DNA from 4 places in the Bradyrhizobium sp. WSM2793 genome. Region 1 is predicted to be linked to each of the others. Evidence: predicted binding sites of a transcription regulator. Region 1 holds the regulator's gene; each other region holds the start of a gene.
The links. Region 1 encodes LexA, which represses DNA repair genes until DNA is damaged. Its sites were predicted from a motif close to TGTTCNNNNTGTGTTCNG; they were not measured.
Positions count from the first base shown of each region.

Region 2: the regulator LexA is predicted to act here: its motif matches at 2,251-2,268, upstream of A3AS_RS0142655 (YifB family Mg chelatase-like AAA ATPase).
Region 3: the regulator LexA is predicted to act here: its motif matches at 2,917-2,934, upstream of uvrA (excinuclease ABC subunit UvrA).
Region 4: the regulator LexA is predicted to act here: its motif matches at 3,146-3,163, upstream of A3AS_RS0127675 (DNA recombination protein RmuC).

Region 1 covers NZ_KB902791.1:265,978-271,229, forward strand. Annotated here, with positions in the region: partial or broken gene A3AS_RS43780 (ComEC/Rec2 family competence protein) at 1-1,309, shown strand, start outside; gene A3AS_RS0124780 (GAF domain-containing protein) at 1,319-2,260, opposite strand; gene A3AS_RS0124785 (hypothetical protein) at 2,479-2,913, opposite strand; gene A3AS_RS0124790 (hypothetical protein) at 3,128-3,376, shown strand; gene lexA (transcriptional repressor LexA) at 3,441-4,142, opposite strand; gene glp (gephyrin-like molybdotransferase Glp) at 4,318-5,252, opposite strand, start outside.
Region 2 covers NZ_KB902851.1:133,366-138,617, reverse strand. Annotated here, with positions in the region: gene A3AS_RS0142660 (hypothetical protein) at 70-543, opposite strand; gene A3AS_RS0142655 (YifB family Mg chelatase-like AAA ATPase) at 653-2,191, opposite strand; gene A3AS_RS0142650 (PilZ domain-containing protein) at 2,420-2,665, shown strand; gene A3AS_RS0142645 (tetratricopeptide repeat protein) at 2,845-3,618, shown strand; gene A3AS_RS0142640 (AAA family ATPase) at 3,640-4,929, opposite strand; gene A3AS_RS0142635 (CpaD family pilus assembly protein) at 4,926-5,252, opposite strand, start outside.
Region 3 covers NZ_KB902777.1:50,124-55,375, forward strand. Annotated here, with positions in the region: gene uvrA (excinuclease ABC subunit UvrA) at 1-2,821, opposite strand, end outside; gene A3AS_RS0112440 (outer membrane protein) at 3,108-3,854, opposite strand; gene A3AS_RS0112445 (outer membrane protein) at 4,077-4,751, opposite strand; gene A3AS_RS0112450 (outer membrane protein) at 4,987-5,252, opposite strand, start outside.
Region 4 covers NZ_KB902797.1:6,054-11,305, forward strand. Annotated here, with positions in the region: gene dapE (succinyl-diaminopimelate desuccinylase) at 1-441, shown strand, start outside; gene truA (tRNA pseudouridine(38-40) synthase TruA) at 618-1,355, opposite strand; gene fmt (methionyl-tRNA formyltransferase) at 1,362-2,297, opposite strand; gene def (peptide deformylase) at 2,499-3,023, opposite strand; gene A3AS_RS0127675 (DNA recombination protein RmuC) at 3,194-4,390, shown strand; gene A3AS_RS0127680 (GIY-YIG nuclease family protein) at 4,479-4,781, shown strand; gene A3AS_RS0127685 (MFS transporter) at 4,868-5,252, shown strand, end outside.

The DNA of each region.
Region 1 (5,252 bases):
CTTGATCCCGGGACTTGCGGCCGGCTTTGCCATCAAGAAATGGTCGGCGGCCGCAGCGCTGGTCGCGGCTGCGTTTTATCTGCTGCTGTCGGGCGCGGAGGTCGCGACGCAGAGATCGTTCTTCATGACGGCGGTGGTGCTGATCGCAGTGATGGTCGATCGCCGCGCCATCACCTTCCGCACGCTCGCAGTGGCGGCGCTGATCGTGCTCGCAGTCGCACCGGAGGCGCTGGTGCATCCGAGTTTTCAGATGTCGTTCGCCGCGACGCTCGGACTTGTTGCGCTGGTGCAGATCGGCATGCCGAACCTGTTTGCGTCCCCCGATCATTCGGCGACAGCGCGGATCGCGCTGTGGGGCGGCCGCGAGATCGCGATGCTGTTCCTGGCCTCGCTGATCGCAGGGCTTGCGACCACGCCCTACGCCGCCTTCCACTTCCACCGCGTCACGCCCTACGGCGTGCTCGCCAACCTCGGCGCGATGCCGGTGGTCTCTGCGCTGGTGATGCCGGCGGGGCTGTTGGGCCTGCTCGCAGCGCCGTTCGGGCTCGACGGCGTGTTCTGGTGGCTGATGGGGATCGGGATCGACTGGATGGTCTCGGTCTCGCGCTGGGTGGCGGCACTGCCGGGCGCGGTCGGCCGCATCCCGGCCTTCGGCATCGCGCCGCTGATCGCAGCGAGCCTGGGGGTCATCGTGATGGGCCTGTTGCGCACGCCCCTGCGCTGGGGCGGTGCCGTGGTGCTGCTGGTTTCCATCGGCTGGGGGCTGTCGGTGCGGCAGCCCGATATCCTGATCGCCGGGGACGGCGCGAACGTCGCGGTGCGGGGCGCGGACGGGCGTTTGCATCTGATCAGGGCAGGCAAGGACAATTTCCTGCTGAAGGAGTGGTTGTCTGCCGACGCCGATCCGCGCGATGCCGGCAGTAGCGCGCTGGCGAGCGGCATATCGTGCGACGAGTCCGGCTGCGTGACACCGCTCGCCGACGGACGGCTGGTCGCGCTGGCCTCGCGCATCGACGCGTTGGCGGACGATTGCAGCCGCGCCACGCTGGTGGTGACGTCGCGGCCCGCGCCGCCGGATTGTGCGGCGATGGTGGTGGATCGGCAGCGGCTCGCTCGCCAGGGCGCGCTGGCATTGACGCAGCGCGGCGACGGCTTTTCGGTTCAGGCGGTGAGGGCGAGCGGCACGAACCGCCCGTGGTCACCGGCCGGTGTCGGCGAAGGTGATTTCGACGGCAGCCTCGTGCCGAAGGCGGCTCCCCGCACCCGCGATGCAACGCCATCGGAGACAGACTTGCAGGCCGACGATTGACGCCATCGATTACAGATACCAGGCCAGCACGGCCTCGAGCCTTGCGTTGCCGATGACTGGCAGGGCCACCATCCGGTTCAGCCCGGCTGCGCAGGCCTCGGACCCGGCGATCGAGCCGTCATGGCTGAGATCGTCGTTGAGCGCGGGCATGCCGGTGGCCCAGGCGCCGCCGATGCTGCCTTCGCCTCGGGCGATGGATTTGTCCGCATAGCGTGCGGCAAGGTCGGTCTGCGCGCTGCAATCGCCGGCGCGAAAGACCAGTGCCGAACGGGCCTCGTTCGGGACCCAGATCTCGAAGCGTCGCGCAATCGGCGTTGCCTGCGCCGAGAGGAATGTCAAAACCCAGGTCTGGTCGGTGCCGGTTCGGTAGGGTACGCCGACCCCCAGATTGATCCCGACCTTGGCGGCGTCCTCCCAGCGCAGGAAGCTCTTGGCGTCGTGCAGGTCCTTGATGATTAGCGGCAGGCCCGCCTTCCAGGTGCGTCCGGGCAGGCCGAAGCCGCGAGGAAACTTGGTGTGGCGGGAGTTGAATTCGAACATCTCCGCCGCGCCGTAATAGCCGTCGACGAGGCCCATCTCGTGGGAGAGATCAGGATCGTTGTGCCAGAGCTCGATCGCGCCGACATGCGCCTCCTCGTCGCCGCAGAACAGCACCATCACGGCTTGCAGGAATTCGCCTGCGAACACCGGCACCGCCACGCCGCAGGTGAGGCCGGCCGCGACGGCCTGATCGGTTCGCTTGAAATAGGAGTTGGCGAATTTCGTGAGGATGACGGGATGGCCGCAGGCCCAGGCCTTGCCTGGAAGCCCCTCGTCATATCCGAAGTGCAGCTCTTCGCTGACGGCCTTGAACGCGGACAGCCCTTCATCGTAGAGGCCGCCGCCGAATTCCAGCCGCATGCGCGTCCGGTCAGGCACCCAGAGTTCAACGACGCGAATGAAGGTTTTCATCGAGCGTGTCCGCCGCCTCAAACCACGACAGCATCGGTCATTTGGCTGCGGAGCGGACGTTTAAAATTCAGGCAGCACGGCTCAAACTTCGTGCGGCGACGAGGCGAGGCGGCGGCGCTCGCCGATCGAATTTCATGAAACAAAAACCCTCCGGGCTCGCCGGCCTCGGCCGGCGACGGCATTTCAATCCTGGCCCTCGGCCTATCGGGCGGAGGGCGTCAGCCGATCGGCAGTCGTGTGACCGTCGGGCGACTGTCGGCGATGATCTGCGGCTTGTGCTCGCGCTCGCCGATCGGCTGGGTCACCGGCAGTTGCAGCACGGTTGCGCGCTGGCCTTCGACCAGTTGCGTCACCAGCACGGATTTGCCGTCCGGGAATTCGATCGCGTCATGATGGCGATCGGGAATGTGCGGATCGATCTTGCCGAACTTGCCGACGCGGGAGTTGACGGTGCGCGTCCAGATCCAGCGGTTGTCGTAACGGACGTCGTCGGCGAAGGCGAGCTCCGTCCCCGGCAGCAGGCAGACCGCGACGGAGAGATCGGCTTCGGAGGCGAAGCCGCGCGTCGAGGTGCCGCGGAATGTTGTCGTAACGATCGTCTCGCCGACTTCTGCGGGGCGCGTCGCGACGGCATGCAGGCTGTAGTCACACATCGGGTGCTCCTCAATGCAGAGATAGCGACCCGCGCCTCTTTCGGAGGCGCAGGCCCCTACCAGAGTGGAAGCACGTGACGGTCTGCTCGGTTGTAGGCAAATCTGCGGCTGGGATCCGCGAGCCCCGATCACATTATCTTTTCCATCTTTTCCGAATTTGTTAGGAACAAAGTCGGCTTCCGTGCATTTGGCAGCCGCGTCTCGACAACCGCGCGTGTCAACGACCGGCGGAGTGATGCGGTTGCGCGGCAACGCGATGCTGGTGATGCGATCAGCGTTGCTGCGGCTGCACTCAAACGAGCTGCGCATTTGGGCCGTCCCCCTCGAACTCGAAAGGCCGCGAAGCGATGTTGCGTCGCGCGGCCTGCCGAGGATGTCGCGAAAGGAGGAGGGGCCGGACAATCTGTGCGATACCAGAAAGACTATCCAGCCGGAGCGGACCGTTATCCGCTCCAATCTCTGATCGGCGAGGCCGATCGAAGGCGCGCGCGAGGCGCAAAAGACTTCAGTATCGAGTACTTCCGGTATCAGTACTTGCGATAAAGCCCGATCAGCTTGCCCTGAATCTTCACGCGGTTCGGCGGCAGGATGCGCACCTCATAAGCGGCATTGGCGGGCTCCAGCGCGATCGAGGCGCCGCGGCGGCGGAAGCGCTTGAGCGTGGCCTCCTCGTCGTCGATCAGTGCCACCACGATGTCGCCGGTATCGGCGCTCTCGTTGCGCTGGATCAGCGCCATGTCGCCGTCGAGGATGCCGGCCTCGACCATGGAATCACCGCGCACTTCGAGCGCGTAATGCTCGCCGGAGCCGAGCATGTCGGGCGGCACGCTGATCGTGTGGCTGCGGGTCTGCAAAGCCTCGATCGGAGTACCGGCCGCGATGCGGCCCATCACGGGCACCGCAACGGGTCGCTCGCCCTCGTCCGCGGACGGGCTGGAGCTAGCGCGTAGCTTGCCGAGATTGCCCTCGATGACGCTTGGCGTGAAGCCGCGTCGGTTGCCGGCGGCAGCCTGGAGCTCCGGCAGCTTGATCACTTCAATGGCCCGGGCGCGGTTGGGCAGGCGGCGGATGAAGCCGCGCTCCTCGAGCGCGGTGATCAGGCGGTGGATGCCTGACTTCGAGCGCAGGTCGAGCGCATCCTTCATCTCGTCGAAGGACGGCGGCACGCCGCTTTCCTTCAAGCGCTCGCTGATGAACCGCAGAAGCTCGTATTGTTTGCGCGTTAACATCTCGAACAAAGTCCCCCGGTTGATGTCGTTCGATTCCGAGACGATGAGTTCAGCGATAAGCCGCTACATCTCGAAACAAATCATGAACGGACACTATATGTTCGATATGTGTTCCGCAACTGCTTAATTTACCGTGAACAGAACGAAACTCACGGAATGCGTGTGGCGGCGCAGTTCAGACGGGGAGCCGCAGCACCTCGCAGGGGCTGCCGGCCTCGGCCTTCGGCGCAAACGGTGCGCGCACGAGAAGTACCTGTGCTGCAGCAAGATTCGCAAGCAGAGAGGAGTCCTGATGGCTGACGGGAAGGGCGACGAGCGCGCCATCGTCGCGCTTTTCCAGGCGCGCGCGCAGATAATCCTCGCGCTGGTCGTTGGCGCCGAGATCGCGGCCCAGCACGACGCGCTCGCGATGATGATGAATCACCGAACGGCCTGATAGCGCGCGAATCAGCGGCACCATGAACAGGAAGGCGCAGACGTAGGACGACACGGGATTGCCGGGCAGGCCGATGACGCCCATCGCCCCTAACCGCCCGTGCATCATCGGCTTGCCGGGCCGCATCGCGATCTTCCAGAACGCCATCGCGATGCCTTCGTCCTTGAGCGCCTGCTGGACCAGATCGTGGTCGCCGACCGATGCGCCGCCGGTCGTGACCAGGATGTCGGCGCCGCTTTCGCGCGCGCGGCGGATGCCGGCGGTGGTGGCCTCCAGCGTATCGGCGGCGACACCGAGGTCGATGGTCTCGGCGCCTTCGCTGCGGGCGAGCGCGTGCAGGGCATAGCCGTTGGAATAGACGATCTGGCCGTGCCCGGGCGTTGAGCCCGGCATCACCAGTTCGTCGCCGGTGGCGAGAATCGCGACCTTCGGACGGCGGCAAACGGCGAGCTGCGGGTGGTTCATTCCGGCGGCGAGGGCGAGATCGCGCTCCGTCAGACGGGTTCCCTTGCGCAGGAGAACGTCGCCCTCGCGGAAATCGACGCCGGCGGGGCGGATGTGCCGACCCACGATCGCGGCTTCCTTGATCGTTATGTGCTTGCCTTCGGCGATCGTGTCCTCCTGGATCACGACCGCATCCGCGCCGTCCGGAACGACGCCGCCGGTGAAGATCC
Region 2 (5,252 bases), on a different contig from region 1:
GCGCCGACCTTGCGAACAGCTTGAGGCTTTGGCGCTGCCTCCAAACAGGACTAACGAGGTGTTAACGCTTCAGAGCGAGGCGGCCTGGAGCGGGAGCGGGCGATGGCCACCATGGGCGCCGACGATCAGCGCCGCGGCCTCGCGCTGCGAGAACGACTTCGAGCGCACATAGATGCGGTAATCCGCCGGCCCTTCGGTGGAGAGATAGATCACCTGGCCGCCATCGACAGGCTGAGCGGCAATCGAGACGAGGCGCGTCGAGGGATTGGCCTGACAGGAATCCGGCTCGGAACCGAGACCGTCGTCGACCACGGCGAAGTCCGCAGTATCGGCATCGTCGGTGATCTGAACCCGCACCGTGGCGCGGGCGGGATCTTCGGTGAAGGCGACATGGACGGCGGCCGTCCAGAACAGGGAGGTGAGCTCGACCGAGGTTTCGCCGAGGGCGATGCAGGGATGCGAGACCGAACCGATCTCCGCGCGGGCGAACACCGCAGCCGCCAACAAGGGAACAACCGAGGTCAGGATCTTGAAACGCAACATGACACTCTACTCGCCGGGGCCCCGGGAACTCGTAATCGAAACTTAGCGGGCCTTATGGTTTGCAGAGCGTAAAGGAAACTCGTTACCGCCGGGTTGATGCGCGGAATGATCAAGCCATCTGCCGCACATCCTCCGCGAGTGCGCGGTAGGACAAGGCTTCGGCGAGATGCAGCCGGCCGATCTTGTCGGCGCGATCGAGGTCGGCCAGCGTGCGCGCCACCCGCAGCACGCGGTGATAGCCGCGCGCCGACAGCCGCATGGTCTCGGCGGCGTCGCGCAGCAGCTTCTGGCCCTGCGCGTCCGGCTTTGCGATCTCCTCCAGCACGGAGGCTGGGGCCTCGGCATTGGTCCGAACCTTGGGCAGGCCGGCATCGGCATAACGCGCGAGCTGAATGTCGCGCGCCGCGGCCACGCGGGCGGCGACCTCGGCGGAGCCTTCCGCCGGCGGTGGCAGGATCAGATCCGCCGCGGTCACGGCCGGCACTTCGATGCGCAGGTCGATGCGGTCCATCAGCGGGCCGGAGATGCGCGCCTGATAGTCGCCGGTGCAGCGGTCGACGCGGCCGCGCTTGCAGGCATAGCCCGGCTCGAACGCGTTGCCGCAGCGGCACGGATTCATCGCCGCGACCAGCATGAAGCGGGCAGGGTAGGTGACGCGGTGATTGGCGCGCGACACCGCGACTTCGCCGTTCTCCAGCGGCTGCCGCAGTGAATCCAGCACGCGCGGATCGAACTCCGGCAATTCGTCGAGGAACAGCACGCCCTGATGCGCCAGCGAGATCTCGCCGGGCTTTGCGCGCATGCCGCCGCCGGTGAGCGCGGCCATGCTGGCGGAATGATGCGGCGAGCGGAACGGCCGCCGCGCGGTCAGCGCGCCGCCCTCGATCTCGCCGGCGACGGAGGCGATCATCGAGACCTCGAGCAGTTCGCTCGGTGACAGCGGCGGCAGGATCGAGGGCAGGCGCGCCGCCAGCATCGACTTGCCGGCGCCGGGCGCGCCGATCATGAGCAGATGATGCCCGCCGGCGGCGGCGATCTCCAGCGCGCGCTTGGCGCTTTCCTGACCCTTGATGTCGCGCAGGTCGAGCGTCGAGGCGGCGGGCTCATGCACCTTCGGTGATGGCCGCGACAGCACCTGCGTGCCCTTGAAGTGGTTGGCGATCTGGATCAACGAGCTTGCCGCGATGATCTGGATGTCCGGGCTCGCCCACGCCGCTTCGGAGCCGCACGAGACCGGGCAGATCAGCCCTTCCTCGCGCATATTGGCGCCGAACGCGGCGGGAAGAACGCCGGCCACGGGCGCGATCGAGCCGTCGAGGCCGAGCTCGCCGAGCACGGTGAAGCCGGTCAGCGCATCCGGCGGGATCGCGCCGATCGCCGCCATCAGGCCGAGTGCGATCGGCAGGTCGTAATGACTGCCTTCCTTCGGCAGGTCGGCCGGCGCCAGATTGACGATGATCCGCCGCGCCGGCAGCGCCAGGCCGGAGGCGATCAGCGCCGAGCGCACCCGCTCGCGCGCCTCCGACACCGCCTTGTCCGGCAGGCCGACGATGGCGAAGGCCGGCAGGCCCGGCGCGACCTGCACCTGCACGTCGACCGCACGGGCCTCGATCCCCTCAAAGGCGACGGTGGAAACCCGCTGAACCATGCTCAAACCAGCCTGCCCCTCTCGCACAATTAGGGGTAGCAGAGGCGGGCCGTTTCCGCAAGAACAATACGGGAACGATCTGGGACGGGGAGCAAGCCCTAACCAAACGTAAACACCACGCCGACACTAAGCCTCGAATGCCAGCTTCTGTCCTCAGCACATTCCAACGAATGTCCGCTACTCCTAAGGCTGCGGGATGGGCCGTGGTCTAACGGGTGAACAATTCAAATGCTTGCAAATCGCCGGAGAAGCGAACGTCGGGTATGCAGCCGGCTCGCCAAGATCCATTTTGGCGCGGGCTCGCTGCCGCGGGACTGCACGATCACCGATATTTCGGATGGCGGCGTGAAAGTGGTGGCGGAATTCCTGGAAGTGCCGCCGCAATTCACCATCATCTTCGCACCCGATTATTCCCGCCAGTGCCGCCTGCGCTGGCGCATCGGCTGCGAATTCGGTGCCGAGTTCACCGACTAAAGCGCGACGCGATGAGGATGAATCGCATCGCGCTTTAGGTTGTTGTTCAAGCATGATCTTTTCGGAAAACCGCTGCGCACTTTTCCGGATCATGCTTTGAGATCTCCCAAGCTGCGTCCTTAACGGGAATTTAGCGTTAATCGGTAAGCATCTCTGATCAGTTGCCGAGTGATCAGAGTATGTCCAAGCGTTCGTCCCTCGCCTCTCCCCCGGCGAGATTGCTGCTTCCCGCACTTCTGGTGCTCGCCTTGGGTGGCTGTCAGACCGCCGGCATCGAGGATGTGACCGGCGCGCTCGGTGTCAGATCGGAAACGGCCGTCAAGGCCGATGCCAAGCCGGAAATGGATGCGTTGCGCGAGCGCTATCGCGCCAAGCCCAGTGATCCCAACGTTGCGCTCGCCTACGGCAAGGCGCTGCGCGAGTCCGGCCAGCGCGCGCAGGCGGTTGCGGTCATGGAGCAGGCGGTGCTCGCCCATCCCAGCAACAAGGCGCTGCTCGCCGGCTATGGCCGCGCGCTCGCCGACAGCGGCAATTTCCAGCAGGCCTTCGACGTCCTCAGCCGCGCGCATACGCCGGAGGATCCGGACTGGCGCATCCTGTCGGCGCAGGGTGCCGCGCTCGATCAGCTCGGCCGCAACGAGGAGGCGCAGCAATATTATGCCGCGGCGTTGAAGATCGTGCCGGACGAGCCGACCGTGCTGTCCAATCTCGGCCTGTCCTATATGCTGCAAAACAATTTGCCGAAGGCCGAACAGGTGCTCGGCCGCGCTTATCAGCGCAATCAGAACGATGCGCGGGTCCGCGCCAATCTCGCGCTCGTGCTGGGGTTGCAGGGCCGCGAGGCCGAGGCCGAAATCCTCGTGAAGGCAGATTTGCCGCCGGACCAGGCCACGGCCAAGGTCGCGGCGCTGCGGCAGCTGCTGGCGAAGAAGCAGCAGCGGGCGGACAAGTAATCCGCCCCTCTTGGTGTACGCTTACGACGCCTTGCGATGCGGCGCCGAGTTGCGGCTTGACTTGCCCTTCAGCTTCTTCAGCAGCGGTCCGAGCAGCGAGCGCTTCGGCTTCTTCACCTCGCCGCGCCCGGCGAGGCGGTTCGCCATGTTCTGGAACAGCTCGGTGGTGCGGTGGCTCTTGGAGACCTCCGCGATCATCTGGCCGTTATTGGCTGCGGTGGAGAACAGTTTCGAATCGAACGGGATCACCGCGATCGGCTGGCTTTCCATCGTCTTGGCGAACGCCTTGACCTCGATCTCCGCGCGCTTGTGCATGCCGACCTGGTTGAGGCAGTACAACGGCGGCCGGTCGTTCGGCCGCGCCGCCTTCAGCACGCTCAGCATGTTCTTGGTGTTGCGCAAATTGGCGAGATCGGGCTCGGCCACGATGACGATGTCGTCGGCGTTCACCAGTGCGCGCCGCGTCCAGCCGGACCATTGGTGGGGAACGTCGAGCACGATGCAGGGCGTGGTCATGCGCAGCGTGTCGAACACGGCGTCGAAAGCTTCGGCGCCGAAATCATAGACGCGGTCGAGGGTGGCAGGCGCCGCGAGCAGGCTGAGGCGCTCGGTGCATTTGGAGAGCAGGCGCTCCATCAGCGCCGTGTCCGGCCGGTCCTGCGACAGCACCGCGTTGGCGATGCCCTGCACGGGGTCCTGGTTGTAGTCGAGGCCCGCGGTGCCAAAGGCGAGGTCGAGGTCGATCACGACGGAATCGAGCGCGAGGTCACGCGCGATGGTCCAGGCCACATTGTGCGCGACCGTGGAGGCGCCGACGCCGCCCTTGGCGCCGACCACCGCGATGACCCGGCCGGTGATGATGGCCTCGGAGGCCGAGAACAGGCTGCAGATCGAGCGGACGACATCGAGGGTCTCGACCGGTCCCACCACATAGTCGTTGACGCCGCGACGCACCAGCTCGCGATAGGGCGCGGTGTCGTTGGGATTGCCGATCACGACCACGCGGGTGCCGGGGTCGCAGACGCCGGCGAGGTCGTCCAGTCCCTCGAGGATGTCGCGCGTACCGTCGGATTCGATCACGATCACGTTCGGCGTCGGCATCGATTCATAGACTTCGATCGCCGCGGCAAGGCCACCGTCCTTGGCGGTGAGGTGCGCCTTGGCGAGCCGGCGGTCCTGCCCTGCCGCGGTCACCGCGGCGAGCGTCTTCTCGGTCTCGCAAAAAGCCTGCACCGAGATGCGGGGAACCGGCGCAATGTGTTCCTCGGGGTGCTGCGGATCGTCCGCTTCTTCGTCGTGAATGCCCGTCATTTGCCTGTGTCGCTGAGCTTGGCCTTGTCGGCCTCGGAATTGGGAGTCGAGATCGCAGTGCCCTTGCGATAGCGATCAAAGGCGATGTCGCGCCGCGCGGTATAGGCCGGCGTCTCGGATCGAGGCTGCTCGAGGTCGGCCGGATTGTCGATCATCGCGGCGAGATTACGCTGGCTGGCGCAGCCCAGATTGAAGTAGGGCCGATTCTCGTTGTAGCCGGGATCGAGGATGTTGGGACCGAGGTCTTCCGGCCACAGCCCGCAAGGGCCGGCGACCGCGGCGATCTTCGAATAGCTCAGACGGATGGTGGGCAGCAGCCCGGG
Region 3 (5,252 bases), on a different contig from region 1:
GGCCGAGGTCGATGACCCAGTCGGCGGTCTTGATGACTTCGAGATTGTGCTCGATGACGACGACCGTGTTGCCCTGCGCGACCAGCTCGTGCAGCACCTCCAGCAGCTTCTTGACGTCGTGGAAGTGCAGGCCGGTGGTGGGCTCGTCCAGGATGTAGAGCGTGCGGCCGGTGGCGCGCTTGGACAGCTCTTTTGCCAATTTGACGCGTTGCGCTTCACCGCCCGAGAGTGTTGTCGCCTGTTGGCCCACGTGAATGTAATCGAGACCGACGCGGTGCAAGGTTTGAAAAGTCTCGCGCACGCGCGGCACCGCCTTGAAGAACTCGGCGGCTTCCTCGACGGTCATGTCGAGCACGTCGGCGATTGACTTGCCCTTGAACAGGACTTCGAGCGTCTCGCGGTTGTAGCGCTTGCCCTTGCAGACGTCGCAGGTGACGTAGACGTCGGGCAGGAAGTGCATCTCGATCTTGATGACGCCGTCGCCCTGGCAGGCCTCGCAGCGGCCGCCCTTGACGTTGAAGGAGAAGCGGCCGGGCTCGTAGCCGCGCGCCTTGGACTCGGGCAGGCCGGCGAACCATTCGCGGATCGGCGTAAAGGCGCCGGTATAGGTTGCAGGGTTCGAGCGCGGGGTGCGGCCGATCGGCGACTGGTCGATATCGATGATCTTGTCGATGTGCTCGAGGCCCTCGATGCGGTCATGCGGGGCGGCGCCCTCGCTGGCATTGTTCAGCTTGCGGGCGATGGACTTGTACAGCGTGTCGATCAGCAGCGTCGACTTGCCGCCGCCGGACACGCCGGTGACGGCGGTGAACAGGCCGAGCGGAATTTCGGCGGTGACGTTCTTGAGATTGTTGCCGCGCGCGTTGACCACCTTGATGGTGCGGCGGTGGTTCGGCGGGCGCCGCTCCGGCACCTCGACCTCGAGCTCGCCGGTCAGGTACTTGCCGGTCAGCGATTTCGGGTTGCGCATGATCTCGGCGGGCGTGCCTTCGGCAATGATGTTGCCGCCATGCATGCCGGCGCCGGGGCCGATGTCGAGGACGTGGTCGGCGAGCAGGATGGCGTCCTCGTCATGCTCGACCACGATCACGGTGTTGCCGAGGTCGCGCAGTCGCTTGAGGGTGTCGAGCAGGCGGGCGTTGTCGCGCTGGTGCAGGCCGATCGAGGGCTCGTCCAGCACGTAGAGCACGCCCGTCAGGCCCGAGCCGATCTGCGAGGCCAGGCGGATGCGCTGGCTCTCGCCGCCGGACAACGTGCCGGAGGAGCGCGACAGCGTGAGGTAGTTGAGGCCGACGTCGAGCAGGAAGGTGAGGCGCTCGCGGATTTCCTTCAGGATGCGGCCGGCGATCTCGTTCTGCTGCGCGTTCAGCGCGTCAGGCACGGTCTCGAACCATGCACCGGCGCCCTTCACGGACAGCTCGGAAATCTCGCCGATATGCTTGCCGCCGATCTTGACGCAGAGCGCCTCGGGCTTGAGCCGAAAGCCCTTGCAGCCCTCGCAGGGCACGTCGTGGAAATACTTCGCCAGCTCCTCACGCGCCCACTCGCTCTCGGTCTCGCGGTAGCGGCGGTTGATGTTGGTGATGACGCCCTCGAACGGCTTCTTGGTGTCGTAGGAGCGCACCCCGTCCTCGTAGGAGAACTTGATCTCGTCCTCGCCGGAGCCGTGGAGGATGGCGTTCTGAGTCTTCTTGGCCAGGTCCTTCCACTTGGTGGTCAGCGTGAACTTGTAGTGCTTGCCGAGCGCGGTCAGCGTCTGCACGTAATAGGGCGAGGACGATTTGGCCCAGGGCGCAATCGCGCCCTTGCCGATGGCGAGCTCCTTGTCGGGGATGACGAGATCCTCGTCGACATGCTGCTCGACGCCGAGGCCGCCGCAGGCTGGACAGGCGCCGTAGGGGTTGTTGAACGAGAACAGGCGCGGCTCGACCTCGGGAATGGTGAAGCCGGAGACCGGGCAGGCGAACTTTTCCGAGAACAGGATGCGCTCGGGTCCGCTCTTGTCGTGGATCTTGGCGGTCTTCTTTTTCTCTTCCGCGGGCGCGGCCGCGGGTGCGTCGGCGAACTCGACGACGGCAAGGCCCTCGGCAAGCTTCAGCGCGGTCTCAAAGCTCTCTGCGAGGCGCTGGCCGATGTCGGCGCGCACCACGATGCGGTCGACCACGACGTCGATGTCGTGCGGGAATTTCTTGTCGAGAACAGGCGCTTCGGCGAGCTCATGGAAAGTGCCGTCGATCTTGACGCGCTGAAAGCCCTTCTTGAGCCATTCGGCGAGCTCCTTGCGGTACTCGCCCTTGCGGCCGCGCACGACCGGCGCGAGCAGATAGAGGCGGGTGCCCTCGGGCAGCGCCAGCACGCGGTCGACCATTTGCGACACGGTCTGGCTCTCGATCGGCAGGCCGGTGGCCGGCGAATAGGGCACGCCGACGCGCGCCCAGAGCAGGCGCATGTAGTCGTAGATCTCGGTCACGGTGCCGACGGTGGAGCGCGGGTTCTTCGACGTCGTCTTCTGCTCGATCGAGATCGCCGGCGACAGGCCGTCGATCTGGTCGACATCAGGCTTCTGCATCATCTCGAGGAACTGGCGCGCATAGGCCGACAGCGATTCGACGTAGCGGCGCTGGCCCTCGGCGTAGATGGTGTCGAAGGCGAGCGAGGATTTGCCGGAGCCGGAGAGGCCGGTGAACACCACCAGCTTGTCGCGGGGAATCTCGACGTCGATGTTCTTGAGGTTGTGCTCGCGCGCGCCACGGATCGTAATTGCGCGCAGGCTGGAGCCCGCGTTCTGTTGTTGGCGCTTCGCCTTGATCACTTCATCCATCCGAGTTGCCCTCAAGGAATCCCATGGGTGCGCGACCGCGCCAATAAAAAAGGCGCGCTCGCCCGGAACCGGGATCGGCGCCGATGGGGTTGTCAGCGAACGTAGGAAGAACGGAGACGGATTTCCAGTGGGACTTGCGAATCGTCAACGGAATGTTGGCGCGCTGGCGGCATCTGGCAGCAGGAGCTTTTCGGAACTGCGCGGCAAGGTGCCGCGAAAACAAAAAGGCCGGCGCAAGGCCGGCCTTTCGTGACGATGGCACGTCGGTAGCGATCAGGACTTCAGATCAATACCGGGCGACCACGGGGCCGCCGAAGGTGTAGTTGAGGCGGACGGTGCCCATGTCGACGTCCTGCTTGATCCGGTCGATGCGGTCGTTGACGCCGAGGATCGTGAACGAGTTGTTGCGCTTGCCCATGAACAGATGGTCGTATTCGATCGCCACGGACCAGTTCGGTGCGAAGCCGAATTCGATGCCGGTGCCGACCGCGCCACCCCAGCGGGTCTCGCTCGCGCTGTCGAGGACGACGCCACCCAGCAGACCGTTATATTTGGCGTGCGTGACGGCCGCGCCACCCTTCACGTACCAGAGCACGTTGTTCCAGGCATAGCCGACCTGGCCGGTGAACAGGCCAATTGCGTCGATCTTGGTCTGGTTGACCAGCGGGCCAAGCACCAAGCTCGTATTCGAGCCCTTCAGGTTGGCCCAGTCGCCCTGAGCTTCGAGGCCGAACACCCAATTGGCCGACTGCCAGCGATAACCGACCTGGCCGCCGACGACGCCGCCGGTCGCATTGTGACAGCCTTCAGCCGTGTCCGGACCGGCAATGCCGAAGATATTGTTGACGTCCCAGCAGTTGCGGCTCGAGGCGCCGCCGCCGTTGATACCGATGTAGAAACCGCTCCAATTGTACATCGCGATCGGCGCGACCGGAGCCTTGGTGTAGGGGCGGGCCGCCAAATCGGCCGCCGAGGCGGGTGCCAACGCGCTAAGTGCGAACAAGCTGGCCGAAGCCAGCAAAAGCTTCTTCATATCCATTCCCCAGTTCCGTTTCTCTTTCTGGACTTCCGAAAAGCGGAAGAGCCAGCGGACCTATGACCCGACTAATGTCATTGCTTTACACCATTAAAGCCAAAGGTTGTGTCACCCGGGGGCCACATCTCTGCGAAAACGCGAGCGGGCCGGTTGGCGCGCAAAAAACAAAAAGGCCGGCGCGAGGCCGGCCTTTCGTAACGCGAGGCGTTGAAGTGTAGCTTAGTACTTGGCGACCACGGGGGCGCCGAAGTGATAGTTCACGCCGACCTGCACGGTGTGGAAGTTGAGCGTGCCGGTGGTGACCGGAGCGCCGAGACCGGAGAAGTAGGTCTCGCCGCCGAGGCTGCGATAGAGGTACTCGCCCTTGACCGACCACTGCGGAGCGAAGAACGCCTCGACGCCGGCGCCGACGGTCCAGCCCGAGTGGAACTTGCTGTCGGAGACAGTCACGCCGAGCGCGCTGACGCTGACCTTGTTGTCGATCCAGGCGTAACCACCGGTGCCGTAGAACAGCACGTTGTTGACGGCCCAGCCGATGCGGCCGCGGACGGTGCCGAGCGCGTCGGTCTTGGACGACACGGTGATGCCGAGAGCAGTCGCCGAGGCGCTGACGTCAGCCCAGGAACCATCGGCCTCGATGCCGAACACGACGTTGCCGGCCTGCCAGTTGTAGCCGGCGGTGCCGCCGACGAAGCCACCCTTCATCTTCGGGTCGCCGGAAGCGTTTTCCCAGGCGCCGCCACCGACGATACCGAGATAGAAGCCGGTCCAGTTGTAGACGGCAGCCGCCGGAGCGATCGGAGCCTTGGTGTAGGGGCGGGCTGCGAGGTCGGCCGCCGAAGCGGGCGCAGCGAGAGCGAACAAACAGGCCGAAGCCAACAAAACCTTCTTCATTTTCAACTAATCCCAGTCCCAGTTTCTGTTGTTGCCTTCCTGACCGGAAGGGCAGCGGACTCAACGGCCCAACTAACGCCGTGCTTACACCACTAAAGCCGCAAGTTGTGTCTCCGAAAAGCCACAGCAGTCGAAAAGGTGATGGTTACTGACTTATTGCCCCCCGTTCATGTCTCGCCAAACGAAAAAGGCCGGCGCGAGGCCGGCCTTAGACGTCAATGATGTCAGAGGAATATCAGTACCGCGCGACGCCCTGCGCACCCCAGTTGAAGTGATAATTCACGCCTGCCTTGACCGTGTGGACGGTATCGGTCCACTCGGACCGGTTGGTCACGACGGGGCTGTACTGAATCGTGCTCTTGCCGAAATCGATATAGTTGTATTCGACCTTGGCCGACCAGTTCGGAGCGAACATGTATTCCGCGCCGGCGCCGACGGTCCAACCCCAGCGGGTGTTGTTCTGGATGAAGACGTTTCCGGGGACGCCATCGTAGCGATGCT
Region 4 (5,252 bases), on a different contig from region 1:
TTCACCTCGGTCGACGTCGGCAACAAAGCCAACAACGTGATCCCCGGCGAGGCCCGCGCCAAGTTCAATATCCGCTACAACGACAACCACACCCAGGCCTCCTTGCGCGAGCTGGTCGAGACGCGGCTGACAAAAGCCTGCGGCAACCGCATCAAGGCCCGCATCGTCTGGGAGCCCTCGAACTCCAACGTGTTCGTCACCAAGCCCGGCCCGTTCACCGATCTCGCGGTGTCCGCGATCGAGGAGGTGACGAGGCGGAAGCCCGAGCTGTCGACGTCAGGCGGCACGTCGGACGCGCGCTTCATCTCGAGCTATTGCCCGGTGATCGAATTCGGGCTGGTCGGCCAGACCATGCATCAGGTCGATGAGCGGGTGCCGGTTAAGGATCTGGAGAAGCTGACGCAGGTCTATCGCGGGATTTTGACGCGGTATTTTGCTTAATACTCCGCTGTCATCGCCCGGCCAGTGCGCAATTGCGCACTAGGACCGGGCGATCCAGTATTCCAGAGACGATAGTGATCGAACCGAAAGGCCGCGGCGTACTGGATGCCCCGGTCAAGCCGGGGCATGACAGCGAGGGTGTGGAGAGAGCGCGCAGTCTCTGCGCTCTCACACCTCTAATAATCCACCTTCATCAGATACAGCCCATCCGGCGGGGCGACGATGCCGCAGGCGGCGCGGTTGCGCGCCTCCAGCGCTGCGGAGAGATCGTCGGCGGTCCAGCGGCCCTCGCCGACCCAGACCAGCGAGCCCACCATCGAGCGCACCTGGCTGTGCAGGAACGAGCGCGCCGAGGTGACAATGGTGATGTCGCGGCCGTCACGCAGCACGTCGAGCTGGTCGAGCGTCTTCTCCGGCGATTTGGCCTGGCACTCGGTGTCGCGGAACGTGGTGAAATCGTGCTTGCCGAGCAGGCGCTGTGCCGCCGCATGCATCGCGTCGGCATCGAGCCGGCGCGGCACGCGCCAGGCGTGGCCGATGTCGAGCGCGAGATTGGCGCGGGTGTTGACGATGCGGTAGCGGTAGTGGCGCTTCACCGCCGAGAAGCGCGCCTCGAAGGTGTCAGGCACGATCTCCGTCTCCAGCACCGCGATCGGATGCGGGCGCAGATGCGCGTTGAGCCCGTCGCGAAACCGGCCCGGCGGAAACTGCTTGTCGATGTCGACATGCGCGACCTGGCCACGCGCGTGCACGCCGGCATCGGTGCGGCCGGCGCCGTGCACCCGCAAATCCGCGCCGGTCATCGCCTTCACGGCCGCCTCCAGCGCACCCTGCACCGAGGGCAGCGTGTCCTGCACCTGCCAGCCGAAGAACGGCGCGCCGTCATATTCGATGGTGAGCTTGTAGCGGGGCATCGCTGATTAGTTGAACCTCGCTCCCGCCTTCAACGGCACGCCGCGCAGGAAGTCCGCGGCCTGCATCCGGCCCTTACCTTCGCGCTGGAGCTCGATGATGCGGATGGCGCCCTCGCCGCAGGCGATGGTGAGCTTGTCATCGAGCACTTCGCCCGGCGCGCCCGACCCCTTTACCAATTCACACCGCAGGATCTTGACGCGCGCATTCTCGCTGACGCCGGCAAGCTCGGCCCAGGCGCCGGGAAACGGCGACAAGCCGTGGATGTGGCGCAGCACCGCGCGCGCCGGCCTGGTCCAGTCGATCCGCGCCTCGGCCTTGTCGATCTTGGCGGCGTAGGTGACGCCGTCCTCGCTCTGCTTCTTGAGCTGGAGCCCATCGCGGGCGAGCGCGGCCATCGCGCGCACCATGAGATCGGCGCCGAGGCGGGAGAGACGATCGTGCAAATCGAGTGCAGTCATGTTGTCAGTGATCGCGAGGCGCTCGGCCATGGCGACATCGCCGGTATCCAAACCGACATCCATCCTCATCACCATCACGCCGCTCTCGGCATCATCAGCCATGATCGCGCGGTTGATCGGCGCTGCGCCGCGCCAGCGCGGCAGCAGCGAGGCATGCAGATTGTAGCAGCCGAGCTTTGGCGCATCGAGGATCGCCTGCGGCAGGATCATGCCGTAGGCGACGACCACGGCGGCATCGGCATCGAGCGCGCTGAACTCGTCGAGCGCTTCCTGGGTCTTCAGCGTCTTCGGCGTCAGCACGGGAATGCCGAGCTTTCGCGCAGCCTCTTCGACCGGGGTTGGCTGCAATTGCAGGCCGCGCCGCCCGCCGGGCTTCGGCGCGCGGGTGTAGACGGCGACGATCTCGTGGCCATGCGCGACCAGCTCGAGCAGCGTCGGCACGGAGAAATCGGGCGTGCCCATGAAGATCAGGCGGAGGGGCATGACAAGGACTCGATGCGTTCCCTCCCCCTTGTGGGGGAGGGCTAGGGAGAGGGGTGCCACACGACGCGCTCTTTCGGGACAAGCGTTCGCGGCACGCACTCGATTCAGATGACGGATAGACTTCCGCCTGGGCTACCCCTCTCCCCCGCCCTCCCCCCTTGTGGGGGAGGGAGCGCAGGGGAATGCGGGCAGCACCAAAACTCACTCCGCGCGCTTGGCGGCTTTCTCGAACTTCTTCATGACGCGGTCGCGCTTGAGCTTCGACAGATAGTCGACGAACAGGACACCGTTGAGGTGGTCGATCTCGTGCTGGATGCAGGTGGCATAGAGGCCTTCGGCGTCCTCCTCGTGCAGCTTGCCGTCGAGATCGGTGAAGCGGACGCGCACCTTCGCAGGGCGCTCGACCTCCTCGTAATATTCGGGGATCGAGAGGCAGCCTTCCTCGTAAGTGGACAGCTCCTCGGACGAGGCGATGATCTCGGGATTGATGAAGACGCGCGGAAGCGGCGTGGTCTCGCCGTTCTCGTCGCGCTTGGCGAGGTCCATGGTGATCAGCCGCAGCGGCTGCGCGATCTGGATCGCGGCGAGGCCAATGCCGGGCGCGTCGTACATGGTCTCGAACATGTCGTCGGCAAGCTTGCGGATCTCCGAGGTGACCTTCTCGATCGGCTTGGAGACCAGACGCAGCTGCCTGTCGGGCAGGATGATGATTTCTCTGAGGGCCATGGCCGCGATTTAAGCCCCGCGCCGGGTGCGGTCAATGCGGCCGGGAACCCCGTTAACTCTCCGCTAACCATAAAACTTCGCTTTTCGTTACCCATGAAAATTAGGGGACCGTTAACCGTCAACGTTCCCTCTTCGTTCGCGGGAGCCAGCGAATCGGCTAGAACGGCGGCATGAACGAGATCATTTTCATGTTGGGCGACTGGCCGGTGCGCACGATCGATGCGCTGATCGGCTTCGGCGCGCTCGTCCTCATCCTCCTGGTGGTCATCGCCGTCGTGATCGCCCGCTCGGGCCGACGCGGCGCGGAACTCGCGATGGCGCATGCGATCCGGGCCGACGAGCTCGAGGAGCGCCTCAGCGAGGTGCTGCGCGCCCAGAGCGAATCCTCAGGGCGGGTCGACGCCATGACCCAGGCGCTGGCGGGACGCCAGGCCGAGATGGCACGCGCGGTCAACGAGCGGCTGGATTCGGTGACCCATCGCGTCGGCCAGTCGATGGAACATTCGACCCGCAACACCCTGGAGAGCCTCCGCGCACTGCACGAGCGGCTCGGCATCATCGACAGCGCCCACAAGAACCTCACCGATCTCACCACCCAGGTCACGACCCTGCGCGACGTGCTCGCCAACAAGCAGTCGCGCGGCGCCTTCGGCCAGGCGCGGATGGAGGCGATCGTCCAGGACGGTCTTCCAAAGGGCGCCTACGAGTTCCAGTTCACGCTCTCGACGGGAAAGCGGCCGGACTGCGTCGTGTTCCTGCCCGACCAGCGCCCGCTCTGCATCGACGCGAAATTTCCGCTGGAGGCGATGACGGCGCTGCACGACGCCCGCACCGACGAGGAGCGGCGCGTTGCCACGCAGCGGCTGCGCGGCGACGTGATGAAGCATGTCAGCGACATCGCGGAAAAATACCTCGTCACCGGCGAGACCCAGGAGATGGCGCTGATGTTCGTGCCGTCGGAATCGGTCTACGCCGAAATCCACGACGGTTTCGACGACGTGATCCAGAAGGCCTATCGCGCCCGCGTGGTGCTGGTGTCGCCCTCGCTCTTGATGCTCGCAATCCAGGTGATGCAGCAGATCATGAAGGACGCGCGCATGCGCGATGCCGCCGACCAGATTCAGACTGAAGTGATCAAGCTCGGCGACGATCTGGGACGCCTCAGGGATCGCGTGGTCAAATTGCAGAAACACTTTTCCGATGCGAACGAGGACGTCCGCCAGATCCTGATCTCCGCCGACAAGATCGAGAAGCGTGCCGGAAGGATTGAGGAGCTCGATTTCAGCAAGAGCGATGCGGAAGGGCCGCGGCTGGTGGCGACGGGCGCAAGTGAGCTGTTCCCGCGGAAGCTCCAGGCGGGGGAGTAATTCTCTTCTGAGATCAGGTACGCTGCCAGTCCAATTTCACTGTCGTCGCCCGGCTTGACCGGGCGACCCAGTATCCCAGAGACGGCAGATGAGCCCTCGCTGCTACTACGTGTACATTCTCGCCAGCAAGATTGGCGGAACGCTCTACATTGGCATCACCAACGACCTCATCCGCCGGGTCGCACAACACAAGCTGAAGCTCATCGAGAGCTTCACGAAAGACTACGGCGTCGTGAGGCTGGTCTACTTCGAGCAGTTCGATGACCCCGAGAATGCGATCAAGCGGGAAAAGCGCCTGAAGAAGTGGAAGCGTGATTGGAAGATCGCGCTGATCGAGAAGGACAATCCGGACTGGAACGATCTCTATCCGGAGATTGCAGGTCCTCCATAACTCCGGCCTCTGGAATACTGGGTCGCCCGGTCAAGCCGGGCGACGACACCTCACTTGTGGCCCCCAGAATCTGCTAACACCGTCCCATGACCGCTCCCGACGCGACCTCCCCCGCCGCGACCTCCGCCCCCGCCGCCTCCTGGCGCGACAGCCTTGCCGTTTACCTGCAGCCGCGGGTGCTGATCGTGCTGTTTCTCGGCTTCTCTTCCGGCCTGCCGCTGGCGTTGTCGGGCTCGACGCTGCTGGTGTGGATGCGCGAGGCCGGGGTTGACTTGAAGACGATCGGGCTGTTCGCGCTGGTCGGCACGCCCTACACGCTGAAATTCCTGTGGGCCCCGCTGGTGGATGCGCTGCACGTGCCGCTGTTCACCCGGGCGTTCGGGCGGCGGCGCGGCTGGCTGGTGTTTTCGCAACTACTGCTGATCGTCGCGATCCTGCTGCTGGCGATGACCGACCCGGCCAGCTCGCCGT